2 regions of the Arthrobacter stackebrandtii genome follow, and region 2 is predicted to be linked to the other one. Evidence: riboswitches for the same ligand, from Rfam matches in the RefSeq annotation. Region 2 holds a riboswitch; the other holds the start of a gene.
The links. A riboswitch is a leader RNA that binds a small molecule or an ion and turns the genes downstream of it on or off. The one in region 2 is predicted to bind cyclic di-AMP.
Positions count from the first base shown of each region.

Region 1: another riboswitch for cyclic di-AMP. It lies ahead of JOF48_RS19540 (aggregation-promoting factor C-terminal-like domain-containing protein); the one in region 2 lies ahead of JOF48_RS03485 (M23 family metallopeptidase).

Region 1 covers NZ_JAGIOI010000001.1:1,150,968-1,157,259, forward strand. Annotated here, with positions in the region: gene JOF48_RS04690 (MFS transporter) at 1-869, opposite strand, end outside; gene JOF48_RS04695 (MarR family winged helix-turn-helix transcriptional regulator) at 870-1,382, opposite strand; cyclic di-AMP (ydaO/yuaA leader) riboswitch at 1,583-1,758, shown strand; gene JOF48_RS19540 (aggregation-promoting factor C-terminal-like domain-containing protein) at 1,763-2,467, shown strand; gene JOF48_RS04705 (formylglycine-generating enzyme family protein) at 2,425-3,228, shown strand; gene upp (uracil phosphoribosyltransferase) at 3,362-4,000, opposite strand; gene tadA (tRNA adenosine(34) deaminase TadA) at 4,023-4,520, shown strand; gene JOF48_RS04720 (hypothetical protein) at 4,606-5,106, opposite strand; gene JOF48_RS04725 (DNA glycosylase AlkZ-like family protein) at 5,131-6,292, opposite strand, start outside.
Region 2 covers NZ_JAGIOI010000001.1:840,879-847,170, forward strand. Annotated here, with positions in the region: gene JOF48_RS03485 (M23 family metallopeptidase) at 139-948, opposite strand; cyclic di-AMP (ydaO/yuaA leader) riboswitch at 951-1,177, opposite strand; gene JOF48_RS03490 (iron-dependent transcriptional repressor DtxR) at 1,322-2,017, opposite strand; gene serC (phosphoserine transaminase) at 2,248-3,375, shown strand; gene JOF48_RS03500 (DUF3027 domain-containing protein) at 3,625-4,170, opposite strand; gene JOF48_RS03505 (cold-shock protein) at 4,182-4,562, opposite strand; gene JOF48_RS03510 (hypothetical protein) at 4,776-5,015, shown strand; gene JOF48_RS03515 (class I SAM-dependent methyltransferase) at 5,161-5,952, shown strand; gene JOF48_RS03520 (maleylpyruvate isomerase family mycothiol-dependent enzyme) at 6,057-6,292, opposite strand, start outside.

The DNA of each region.
Region 1 (6,292 bases), 310 kb from region 2:
CCCACAACATAAAGCATCCGCATGGTCCTGCGCCGCGCGGCGAGCAGCGCCGCTGCGAGGGTGCCCACGGCCATGACCGAACCCAGCAGCCCGTATTCCCCCGGCCCCAGGTGGAACACGGTGGTGGCCATGAGCGCGTTTGTGATCTGGAAGTTCATGCCAAAGGTGCCCACCACAAACACCAGCACCATGATCATCAGCAGGTCGGGGCGCTGGCGGATGTACACCAGCCCCTCCCGGATCTGCCCCTTGGCGCGCGGCACGTGCACGGCCGGCACCAGCTCGCTGGTGCGCATCCGCAGCAGCGAAAGGATGACGGCGCCGAAGCTCGCCGCGTTGATGAGGAACGCCGGCCCCGTCCCCACCAGGGCAATCACGATCCCTGCCACGCCCGGTCCGGCCAGCCGCGCCAGGTTGAAGGACGCACTGTTGAGTGCGACGGCGTTGGGCACGTCCTCCTTTTCGACGACTTCGGAGACAAACGCCTGCCGCGACGGGGCGTCAAAGGCGCTGGCCACGCCCAGCAGGAAGGCCAGCACGTACACATGCCACAGCTCGACGGCCCCGGTCACCACCAGGACTCCCAGCACAAGCGCACAGAACCCCATGGCCGTCTGGGTGAGCAGCAGCAGCCGGCGCTTGTTGACGCGGTCGCCCAGCAGCCCGGCGTAGGGGCCAAGGAAGACGATGGGCAGGAACTGCAGGCCCGTGACAATGCCGGCGGCCGTGCCGGAATTGTTGGTCAGCACCGTCAGCACCAGCCAGTCCTGGGCAACGCGCTGCATCCACGTGCCGATGTTGGACACCAGCGCTCCCGTCACCCACAGCCGGTAGTTGAACACTTTCAGGGCACGGAACATGGAATTCATTCAGGAGCTCATCTCCTGCAGGATCACGGCCGCCTCATGGAGCGTGGCCCGCTGCTGCGGGGTCAGCGCCGCCACCTGCTTCGCCAGCCACGCCGTCCGCTTGGAGCGCGCCCGCAGCAGGGCGGCCGAGCCCGTCTCCGTGATCCGCACCAGCACCTGGCGCCGGTCCTCCGGATTCTCCTCCCGGCTGACCAGCTCCGCCGCGGCCAGGGCGTTCACGATCCGGGTCATGGACGGCGCCTGGACCTGTTCCCGGGCGGCCAGCTGCCCCACCGTCAGCGGGCTGTGCAGGATGCCTGCCAGCACCGAGTACTGGCCGGGGCTGATTTCCCGGGTGGCAGCCTCGGCCCGGAGCCGCCGCGACGTGCGCATGACCGCAACCCGCAGCTCGGCCGCGAGAGCGCCGGCACCGATGGGCTTGCCGGTTTTCCTCCCGCCCACCCCCTGCGCAACGGGGGCCGGGGCACCCGGGGAAGGGTCCGGCGTCGTGCCTGCAGGGGAAAAGTCAGTCATGGGTGCTCAGCTGCCTCAAGGAATTGGTTTCGTATCGTCAAACATCCACTTTAGATCGTTAGCATTGCTAAGTAAATGACGGTTTCGTCACGTAGCTGTGAAAGTGTTACCAAAATGTGACACGCGGCACGGATTCCGTTAAGCTGGCAGAAGTGCCGCTTGGACCACTTCCGGTCCGGCACCAGTGGACGGTTCGCCGAGCTCTGCCGCCGCCCACTCCCGTTCCCGAATAACCAGGCAGAGACGGGGGACCCAATTTTTGCGGGTCTCTTGGTAGTGGAGACCCTTGGGGTTAAGCCGTGCAGCGTTTCTGGCCGCACAGCCGGACGCTCTAGTCCGTTCCCGACAGCTCACCTCGCAGGCGTAGAGAGGCTTCCCACATGTCTGCTGCACCGCAGCGCGGCCGCCGCCGCGCCGAACCCCAGCGCCAACGCACCCTTTTGGGGCTGCCGGCCCAGCACCGGGGCACTCATTCCAACAGCCGTTCCATGCATCCCGCCCTCGCCGCAACCGTGCGCGGCGTCGCCACGCTGGCCGTGGTCGGCGCCCTGGTTGGCGCCGGCGTCGTGGCCAAGCAGCTCGATGTCCCGACCGTCACCAGCGCCGTGGCCAACGGCCACTCCCTCGCCAGCATCGCCTCGATGCTTGAGGGACCGCCCGTTGCCGCCGCCACCAACGCCACGATCAAGTTTCCGGGCTTGGAGGTCTCCTCCAGTGCCCGGCCCACCGTTGACCCCATGAAGGCCGAGGCCGAGCGCATCGCAGCCCTGGCCGTTGACGACGCCGCGGCGGCCCAGGCCTACGCGGCCGGACAGATGGCCTCGTTCGGCTGGGGCGCCGACCAGATGAGCTGCCTCATTCCACTGTGGGAACGCGAATCGGGCTGGCGCACCTCCGCGGCCAACCCCTCCAGCGGCGCGTACGGCATCCCTCAGTCGCTTCCTGCCGGCAAGATGTCCAGCGCCGGCGCCGACTGGGCCACCAACTACGAAACCCAGGTCCGCTGGGGGCTGGGCTACATCCAGGGCCGGTACGGTTCGCCGTGCGGGGCCATGGACCACTCCAACTCGGTGGGCTGGTACTGACCCTGCCTGCACTGGCGGCCATTCCCGGCGGTGCCATCACCCTGCGCGACGCCCGCGCCGGCACCGTCCGCGAGGCGGTGCTGGCCCCGTTTTCCCTGGGCCGCACGCAGCTCACCCGAGCCGAGTGGCACCTGGTGACGGCCGACGGCGGGAGCCCGCCTGCCGCCGTCGGCCTCCCCGCGCATCCGGTCACCTGGTTTCAGGCGGTGGAGTTTTGCAACGCGGCCTCCCAACGCGCCGGCCTTGCCCCGGCGTACCGGATCGACGGGCGGTCTGTGGACTGGGATGTTGCCTCGGACGGCTTCCGGCTGCCCACCGAGGCCGAATGGGAGTGGGCCGCGCGGGCCGGGAGCACCGCGCCGGTCTACGGGGAGCTGGCTCAGATTGCGTGGACGGCCGCCGATTCCGTGGCCGGCCCGCAGCCCGTGGGCCTGAAGCGCGCGAACAGCTTCGGCTTGTTCGACATGATCGGCAACGTCTGGGAGTGGTGCTGGGACTACGCCGACACGGCGCGTTACGGCGACTACCGAAGCCTGCGCGGCGGCGGCTGGGATGACCCGCAGTGGAGGGCCCGCGCGTCTGTCCGGCGGGGCAGTGCGCCCGACGCCGTGCTGGAAGACGTCGGGTTCCGTGTGGCTCGCGGGCCGGTTGGCCTGCCCGGGGCCGGAGCCGCACAGGGCTGGTCTGCCGCGGCGGACCGCGAACGTGCCGCCGTCAAGGGCCCGCGGCCGGTGGGCTGGACGCCGCTGCGCGGACTGTAGCCCGCCGAACGTCCAGTCCGCCCCACCCATTCGCCCTCCCGCCAGCCCATTCGCCGAACGTACAGATGATGCCGATGTTCCACGGGAACATCGGCATCATCTGTACGTTCGAGGTAGGTGGAGGAGGTGGGGGCTAGTCCACGACGCCGTAGAGGCGGTCGCCGGCGTCGCCGAGGCCGGGGACAATGTAGGAGTTCTCATCCAGGCCCTCGTCGATCGAGGCCAGGACCACGTGGACGTTGTCGCGTCCGCCGTGGGCGGCTTCCAGCTTGGCCAGTCCCTCGGGGGCGGCGAGCAGGCAGATGCAGGTGATGTCCGCGGCGCCGCGGTCAAAGAGGAACTTGAACGCCTCGATCAGGGTTCCGCCGGTGGCCAGCATCGGGTCGAGGACGTAGACCTGGCGGCCCGTGAGGTCTTCGGGCAGGCGCTCGGCGTAGGTGATGGCCTCGAGGGTTTCCTCGTTTCGGGCCATGCCCAGGAAGCCCACTTCGGCGGTGGGAAGCAGGCGGGTCATGCCCTCGAGCATGCCCAGGCCGGCGCGCAGGATCGGCACCACCAGGGGTGTGGGCTTGACCAGTCCGGTGCCAATGGCCTTGGTCACGGGGGTTTCAATGTCCACGGGCTCGACGCGTACGCCGCGGGTCGCCTCGTAGGCCAACAGGGTCACCAATTCCTCGGTGAGCTGGCGGAAAACAGGTGACGGGGTGGTCTTGTCCCGCAGGACTGTCAACTTGTGGGCAATAAGCGGATGATCCGCAACCAGTACGCGCATGAATAAAAGCTACCATTGAGCCGTGCCCAACACATCGAATTTTCTGCCTTTGGAGACCACCACCACGGCCCGCCACGCCGAATGGATGGGTCTTGCCCTGACGGAGGCACGGCGCGCCTTGGCCACGGCGGATGTGCCAATCGGTGCCGTGGTGCTTGGCCCGGACGGGGAAATCCTGGGCCTGGGCAGCAACGAGCGCGAGGCGCACGGGGACCCCACGGCGCATGCGGAGGTGGTGGCGATCCGGGAGGCGGCGGCAAAGCTGGGCACGTGGCGTCTGGCGGACTGCACCCTGGTGGTGACCCTGGAGCCGTGCACCATGTGTGCCGGGGCGATTGTGCTGGCCCGCGTGCCGCGCGTCGTTTTTGGTGCCTGGGACGAGAAGGCCGGGGCGGCGGGGTCCGTGTTTGACGTGCTGCGTGAACGGCGGCTCAACCACTGGGTCGAGGTGTTTCCCGGGGTCCGCGAGGACGAATGCGCCGCCCTGCTGCGGGATTTCTTCGGCGGCCACCGCAGCTAGACAGCGCCCCTGCGGCGCCGGGTCTGTGCCGTGACACGTGTGCGCCCCGGCCATGCCCGCCGCGACGCGGCATGCGAGTGGCCTGTCAGGGCTCGATGGTGAGCGCTTCCATGGGAATCTCGCACGAGGCCCGCTGAAGATCCCCCGCACCCGTCCCGGCGGATCCGTTCCCGGTGTCGCCGGAACCCTTCAGACGGTTGTTCTGTCCTGTGTCGTCGCACCAGTCAAGGTCGTAAGGGTACGCCACCACGGCGCCTAGGCCGGGGACGGCAGAAGCGGGGATGGTGACAACGGCACTGAACCCGCCGGCGTCGTTCATGGGTGCAAGGGTGTCAACAACTTTTGCCCCGGAACCGTCCATGATTTCCAGCTGGACCTGCGCGCCGTCGCCGTAAGCCGGATTGCAGTCGGCATCTTTCGCACTGACCGTGACATGAGATCCCGGTGCGGCCGCATCGGCGCTGACCGTGAACGGCGGCGGCATGCAGCCCGTTCCCATCGGGTCCTCCTCGGCGGTGCCGCAGCCGCCGCTGGCCAGCACCACGGCCGCCACAACACCGGACACCACCCAATTCAATCCGCCCATGGCCATGCCTGTCCCCCGTCCTGTCTACCGCGATGCGGCATTGAGTGCATCGATCCGTTTTTGGCGGCTCGCCGGCGAGTCGAGGCTGAAGGAGCGGAAGTCGCCGAGATCCTCGCGGATCCAGTTCTCCACTTCCTGGATCCTGCCCTGAACGGCGTCCGTGGGTTCGTGGAAGAGCCAGTGGGCAATGCGTTCGTTGCCGGGGTCGTACTGCCAGAGCCCGATGATCCGGCCCCGGTCCACGATGGGGTGGTCGGGGAGGTCAGCCGTGAGCGCGAGCTTTTCCCGGCCCACAGCGAGGCCGCGGTCCTCCTCCGCCACGTGGTCGGCCGAGTTGCGGCGCAGCAGGAACAGGGCGTCGGAGCCGGCCAGCAACTGGATCTGCTCCTCCGCGGGGGCCGCAAAGGTCGCGGCAGCCTCGGCGTCGGCCGGCAGCATCCAGAGCCCGTCCGGGTCCACCACGGTGGATTCCACGGCGTCCACGGCGGCGAGCGCGGCCTTGGTCTGCGCCACCGTGAAGGCAGTGAACCACTGGGTCTGCTTGAGCGTGGCCCCGCCCGTCCAGCGCAGGTACCTTTCCATCAGCTTGGCCCGGGCCTGTTCCGGCGATTGCTGCGGAGCGGGCAGCCCCCACGCGGTGTAGGCGTACCGCTGCATGTCGAGCCGGCCGTTGACCGGGACGCGGCGGATGCGGCCGTCGGCCTGCAAGAGCCCCAAGACGGTGGGAAGCGTGGTGGAGGCGCCCTTCTTCTTGCCTTCCTCGCCGAGGCTGCGGACGGCGGCGCCCAGCTTCTCCCGCAGCTCCTTCGGGTCCAGCGGGCCGGTGCCGTTGGCGGCCGCTTCCTGCAGCAGGGCGAGCGTCCGGTCCTCGAGGTCCTTGATCTCCCGGCGTTCGACGCCGAGCTTGTCGAGCACTTTCACCGTCGCCTCCGCTGCCCCCTGGCCAAGCGACAATCCCCAGGCGAAGTCGTCTGCGCCGAGCACATAGGTGCAGCCGCGCGCCGTCGGAAGTTCATGGATCTTCAGGGCTGCCACATCTGAATCGATTTGTTTCCTGCGGATGCCGGCACGGGAGAACAGCGTCAAGTAGGGGTTGGCGCCGCCGATCGAGCGCGCCCAGCCCGTCTTGGTGAGGAGCTCGGCGGCGCTGGTGCCTGCCAGGGATCCGTCCAGGCCTTGTTTGTGC
Region 2 (6,292 bases):
GAGCTAGGCAATCCACTCATGGGCGCCAACTTGATTCGAAGTTGGCGCGGTTACGACGTTACAACACATTTTTGGCTATGTCACGTTAAGGTCACGGTCCTGTGACTAACTCGTAACCCAAGACGGGCTGTGGAGGAGTTAAAGCCAGCCCATGGGATCGACAGTCTCGTCATCGACGATGACCTCAAAGTGCAGGTGGCAGCCGGTGGAGGCGCCTGTGGTGCCGCTGAGGCCCACGATGCCGCCGCGCGGGACTTCCTGGCCCACCGCAACGTTGATGCTGCTCATGTGGTTGTATGACGTGGAGAGGCCGTTGCCGTGGTCCACGACCACGCGGTTGCCTCCGCCATACTGGTGCCAGCCGGCAAAGGTGACAACCCCGCCTGCCGCTGCAAGCACACTGTTGCCGCAGCCAATGGCGAAGTCCTGGCCGGTATGCATCTCGCCGACCTGACCCGTGATGGGGCTGATGCGGCCGCCGAACGGGGAACTGGTGACCATGTTTGTCAGTGGTGCGGACAGGGTCCCCTTGGAGGCCTGCAGGGTGACATTGGAGGCCTGGACCTTCAGAGTCTCCTTCAGCTGGCCGTCCGGGTTCAGGGCACTGGCAACGTCTGGGGTTGCGAAACTAATGGGAACTTCGGCGCCTGCGGTGACGATGGTCTCGACGGAGGCGGACTGTTCCGGGGCTGCATGCAGCGTGTCCGGGGCCTGGGTGGACGGCAGGGTGACGGCCAGGACGAGGCCAGTTGCGGCCATGGCCACGCCAACCTTTTGTCCGGCACCGCTGGCGGCGCCTGCACGCAGCAACTGGGCCATGGAAACGCCTGAGGGTGCACTGGCGCGTTCTGCAGCAATGGCTTCACGGCGGCCTCCTGATGTGGAAGCAGGCACGTGAGTTACTGGCGACGACGCACGACGGCGCCCCCGCTGCTTAACATCTGACACAAAAAACCTCTCTATAATGCACCTGCGAAGTTAGCTGTCGGATTCGGATCAGAGAGTCGTGCTTTTGATCCGGCCCACGCTTTTGGCACAGCTCAAGCCATGGCGCAATCCAACGGAATGCGCCAGAAGAGAGTTGTGCTGTTTGTGGGCTTCACCCCAAGACAGGCTGGATTGCCTGTCAAAAGTGGTTCCCCCGCCCCTGCCTTACGGATTACTGTCCAGCCTGCGAAGGCAAGGTTCGGTGTCGCAGGATGGTAACGCTTTGGTTACGGCGTCAGATGATTACTATACGGTAAAACCGGTAAACGTAATAATTCCGTTACCTAGATCATCAATACCTGTGTGTCACCCGGTCGGACGACACTAGGAAACTCTAACTCATGGAGACGAAAACATGTGACGCAACTTCCGGCGGAAGCTCCAGCGCACCCTCGATCCCGGGCACCCGGACGGAGATGTACTCCCCTGCCCGTGCCAGCGAAATCTGGGCCCCGGGGCGCAATCCGCCCTCATCGAGCTGCTGCAGCAGCTCCGGCTCGACCTGGATCCGCTCAGACAACCTGTGAATAATCACTCGCTGGCCCGGCGCATAAGTACTCATGGCAGACAGCAGCGTCACGAGTCCGGCAGAAAACTCCGGCGCAACGGTCCCGCCAAGCTCTTCCAGCCCCGGGATGGGGTTCCCGTACGGAGACTCGTCGGGCTGGCCCAGCAGGTCAAACAACCGCTGCTCCACCCGCTCGCTCATGACATGCTCCCAGCGGCAGGCTTCCTCATGCACGTACGCCCAGTCCAGGCCGATGACGTCGGAGAGCAGGCGTTCTGCGAGGCGGTGCTTGCGCATGACCCGGGTCGCCTTGTCGCGTCCGGCAGGCGTCAGCTCCAGGTGGCGGTCGCCGGAGACGATCACGAGCCCGTCGCGTTCCATCCGGCCAATGGTCTGGGAGACGGTGGGCCCGGAGTGGTGCAGGCGCTCGGCGATGCGCGCCCGCAGGGCAACAATGTTCTCCTCTTCCAACTCCAGGATGGTTCGCAAGTACATTTCGGTCGTGTCAATTAGATCAGCCACGTCAGCATCCTCCTGTATATTGGGCAAGAATTTTGGGCAAAGACCACCGTCTCTACGTTAGCCTGAATGCCCTACCCGAAGGTAACTGCACCCGCCCAAGGCAACCTTCCGCCGTCGAACTATATTTCGGCAAGTCACGGATTTTTCCTCTCAGCGTAGTTCTGCGGCAGAATTGGCATCAGCCCTTAGGCAACTCAATGTCTTCCATCGCTTAAATTTTGGAGCAACTCGTGAGCGAATCCACGCCCCTCACCATTCCTGCCAACCTGCGCCCGGCCGACGGCCGATTCGGTGCCGGACCCTCCAAGGTCCGCCCCGAGCAGGTTGCCGCGCTCTCCGAAGCAGGGGCTTCCCTGTTGGGCACCTCCCACCGCCAGGCACCCGTCAAGAACCTGGTGGGCGACGTCCGCAGCGGCCTGAAGCAGTTCTTCAACGCCCCCGACGACTATGAAGTCATCCTCGGCGTGGGCGGCTCCACGGCGTTCTGGGATGTTGCAACGTTCGGCCTGGTGGAGAACAAGGCCCAGCACCTCTCCTTCGGCGAGTTCGGCTCCAAGTTTGCCGCCGCCACCAACAAGGCACCGTTCCTGGACGCCTCCTCCATCATCAAGGCCGAGCCGGGCACGCGCCCGCTGCCCGTCGCCGAGGCCGGCGTGGATGCCTACGCCTGGCCGCAGAACGAGACCTCCACCGGCGTTGCAGCCCCGGTCAAGCGCGTTGCCGGGGCAGATGAGGGAGCCCTCGTCCTGGTGGACGCCACCTCCGCTGCCGGCGGCCTGGCTGTGGATGTTCGCGAAAGCGATGTCTACTACTTTGCGCCGCAGAAGAACTTCGCGTCCGACGGCGGCCTGTGGCTTGGGCTGTTCTCCCCCGCTGCGATTGAGCGGGCCAGGCGCATCGGTGCCTCCGACCGCTGGGTGCCGGACTTCCTGAGCCTGACCACAGCCATTGACAACTCCCTGCTGAACCAGACGTACAACACGCCTGCGCTCTCCACCCTGGTCACGCTGAACAACCAGGTGCAGTGGCTGAACGCGAACGGCGGCATCGACTTCGCCTCCGCACGCACCGCCGACTCTGCAGGCCGCCTGTACACCTGGGCCGAGGAGTCAGCCGTCGCCAGCCCGTACGTGGTGAACCCGGAGGACCGCTCCAACGTCATCGTCACAATCGACTTTGACGAGTCCGTTGACGCCGCAGCCGTGGCCAAGGTGCTGCGCGCCAACGGCATCGTGGACACCGAGCCCTACCGCAAGCTGGGCCGCAACCAGCTGCGCATCGCCACCTTCGTGGCCATCGACCCCGAAGACATCACCGCACTGACCAAGTGCATCGACTACGTGATTGAAAACATCTAGCCAGCCGCACTGTATTAGCAGTTGCACTGTCTTAACAGTGACGTGCCACAAAAAGTGAGCCGACACAGTTCGGGCCGCTTCCACACTCTGGAAGCGGCCCGGGCTGTTTTTAGTTCACAGCTGCAGGGCCGCCACCGCCCGACGGCACCCACCCGCGCAGGCGCCACGGCGGCAATGAAGCGTTAAATGTTTGGGCCCCGCCATCAAGAATGGCGGGGCCCAAGCCGTGCGCGAACCTTGGTTCGCTATCTAGTTCTCTCCGTCCGCCTCTGTGGCGTCGTCCGCGGCGTCGTGGCCGTCCCCGTCGTGGTCGTGGCCTGCGTCGGTGACGTCGCCATCCCCGGTGGCGGAGTGCTCGCCGTCGTCGTGCCTCTGTTCAGCATGGGCGGCAGCCTCGGCCTCGGCAGCCGCCTGGTCTTCGGGACGCACACGCTCGGCCCACGGAACCCACTGTGGGGCCAGGACGGAGTCCTCGGTGGGCAGCATGCCAACCTCGTTGACGGTGGACTCCTTGCCGCGCGAGACGCGGGCCAGGGAGGCAAACCAGGTCCAGCCGCGGTAGCCGTCCTTCTTGGACTCAAACAGGTGCGTCACACAACGCACGCCCTCGCTCCGGGCGCCAAGGTGCGCACCGATCTCGGCGTCGGCTGCAATGCTCAGGATGGCGTTGCGGGCCGTGGCCACGTCGGCGGCGAGGAAGGCGTCGGGCTTGCCCACGCGCCACACGGGAACACCGGGACGCGGTGCTGCGCTCTCGCTGGCAGGGGCGGCGGAATCGCCGGGCAGTTCAGTCATGGTGGGCACCGTTACGCGTCAAAGTTGTCGGCAACCTTGCGCAGTGCGGCAGCGATCTTGCCCGCATCTCCGTCAGGATACTTGCCGTTGGTCAGGGATCCTACAGAACGTTCCAGCAGGGACACGAGGTCCTGGACGATGGGTGCCAGGTCCCGTGCGGGCATGCGCTTGGCCTTCGCCACCGACGGCGCACGGTCCAGGATGCGCGCGGCCATGGCCTGGGCGCCCTTGCGGCCGTCGGCCACGCCGAACTCCATGCGCATGCCGGGCTTGATGTCACCGGCGTCTGCCGGGAGGGCGTTGGCGCGCAGGAAGACTTCACGGCCGTCGTCGGCGGCAATGATGCCGAAGCCCTTTTCGTTGTCGTACCACTTCACTTTGCCGATAGGCACTTGCTTTACCCCTTAAAAGTCGTCGGTGTAAGCCGGGTTCCTTGCCAGTGCGGTTGCTCTTCGCCGTTCTCCGGCGGCCCATGATCGGGGGCGGGAATCTGGCGGGCGATGCCTGCAGTGACAGGTTGTACAGCTCTACTAGCTTCTAGATTACCGTGTCGGGGGAATTGCTGCGGCTTTGCCCTGTAACTGTCCGCTGTTAGCGTTATGGGCATGAGTCCGCTATATTCCGCACCGCAACCTGTCAGCCGCACTTGGCGGATCTTCAACTACACGGCCATGGGCTTCGCCGTGCTGGCGCTGCTGGCCCTCATTGTGGTCCTGGTCAGCAAGTGGGCCGGCGGCACGCCGTGGCCAGGCTTCAACTGGATCGCCATGATCGCGCTGCCCGTGGCGTTCCTCATGATGGGCGCCAGCGTCATGCGCGCCGCCGCCATCCGCCGCCGCCTCTAGCCCTCCTTCCTCCTGACTTCCGGTCCCCTTCTCCGGCCGGGAACTCCGCCCCAAAAACTGTCCCGTGCCTGCACCGGCCGCCGGGAGTAGGATCAGAAAATCGCAGGAACTCCGGCGGTCGGTTTGTGATTTTCTTGGAGGGGCCATGGGCTACGAGGAGGCAGTGTCCGCCCACTATGGACACGGCGGCATTGAGGAAAAGCTGCTGGGGATGATCACAGCCGACGGCGGGAATCCCGGGCATTTTGCCCCTGCGGATTTGCACGGCGCGGACCAGTTGCATGTCGGCGGGGCGTTGGCAACAACCCGAATCGCCGGCCGCGCAGGAATCAACGGAGGCAGCCATGTCCTGGACCTCGGCTCCGGCATGGGCGGGGTGTCCCGGCACCTGGCCCACGACTTTGGCGCCACGGTCCATGGCGTCGACCTGACCCCGGCCTTCGTGGACTTGGCCCGATCGCTGACCGAACGCACCGGGCTCTCCGGGCAGGTCACCTTCAGCCAGGGCAGCATCCTGGCCCTGCCGTTTGGGGACAACTCCTTTGACACCGCCCTCATGGTGCATGTGGGCATGAACATCCGCGACAAGGACAAGGTGTTCGCGGAAACGGCCCGCGTGCTGCGTCCGGGCAGCGTCTTTGCCGTCTACGAGGTCATGCTGCTGGGCGGGGACCTTGAGCAGTTCCCGCTGCCCTGGGCCGCCTCGGAGGAGACGTCGTTCGTGCAGCCGCCGCTGGCCTACAGCGATGCCCTGGCCCAGGCAGGTTTCGACGTGGACTACGAGGCCAAGCCATTGGCCGAGGGCATCGAGTTTCTGGAGCACGCCATCGCCGGCGAGGGCCCGGCGGGCGTAGACAAGGACGCGATCGTGAACCTGCTGGCCGCCTTCAAGGCTGGAATCCTGGCCCCGGTGGAAATCTACGCCCGGCTGGCCTGAACCCAACCACCCCACCCGCCCGCCCCACAATCCATGACGCAGTTGTTGTACGAAAAATACCCGGATAGCGCATTCCCAGTCCAACTACTGCGTCATGGATCCGGCTAGAACAGGATCCGCACCGCACCCAGCCTCTCGGCAAGGCCAGGGTCCCCGGACACCGTGGCGATTCCGGTTTCAGCCACCCGGCCCGACAGGCTGCGGCAGAGTTCGATCCCGTCTGCACGCAGCAGTGCCTGGGGATCACCATCCCCCAGTTGCCAGGTTCCGGACAGTTCCCCGGCCAGAACAAGTTCGACGGCGGGTCCGTCACCCCACGCCGTGGCCGTGTCGCGCATGA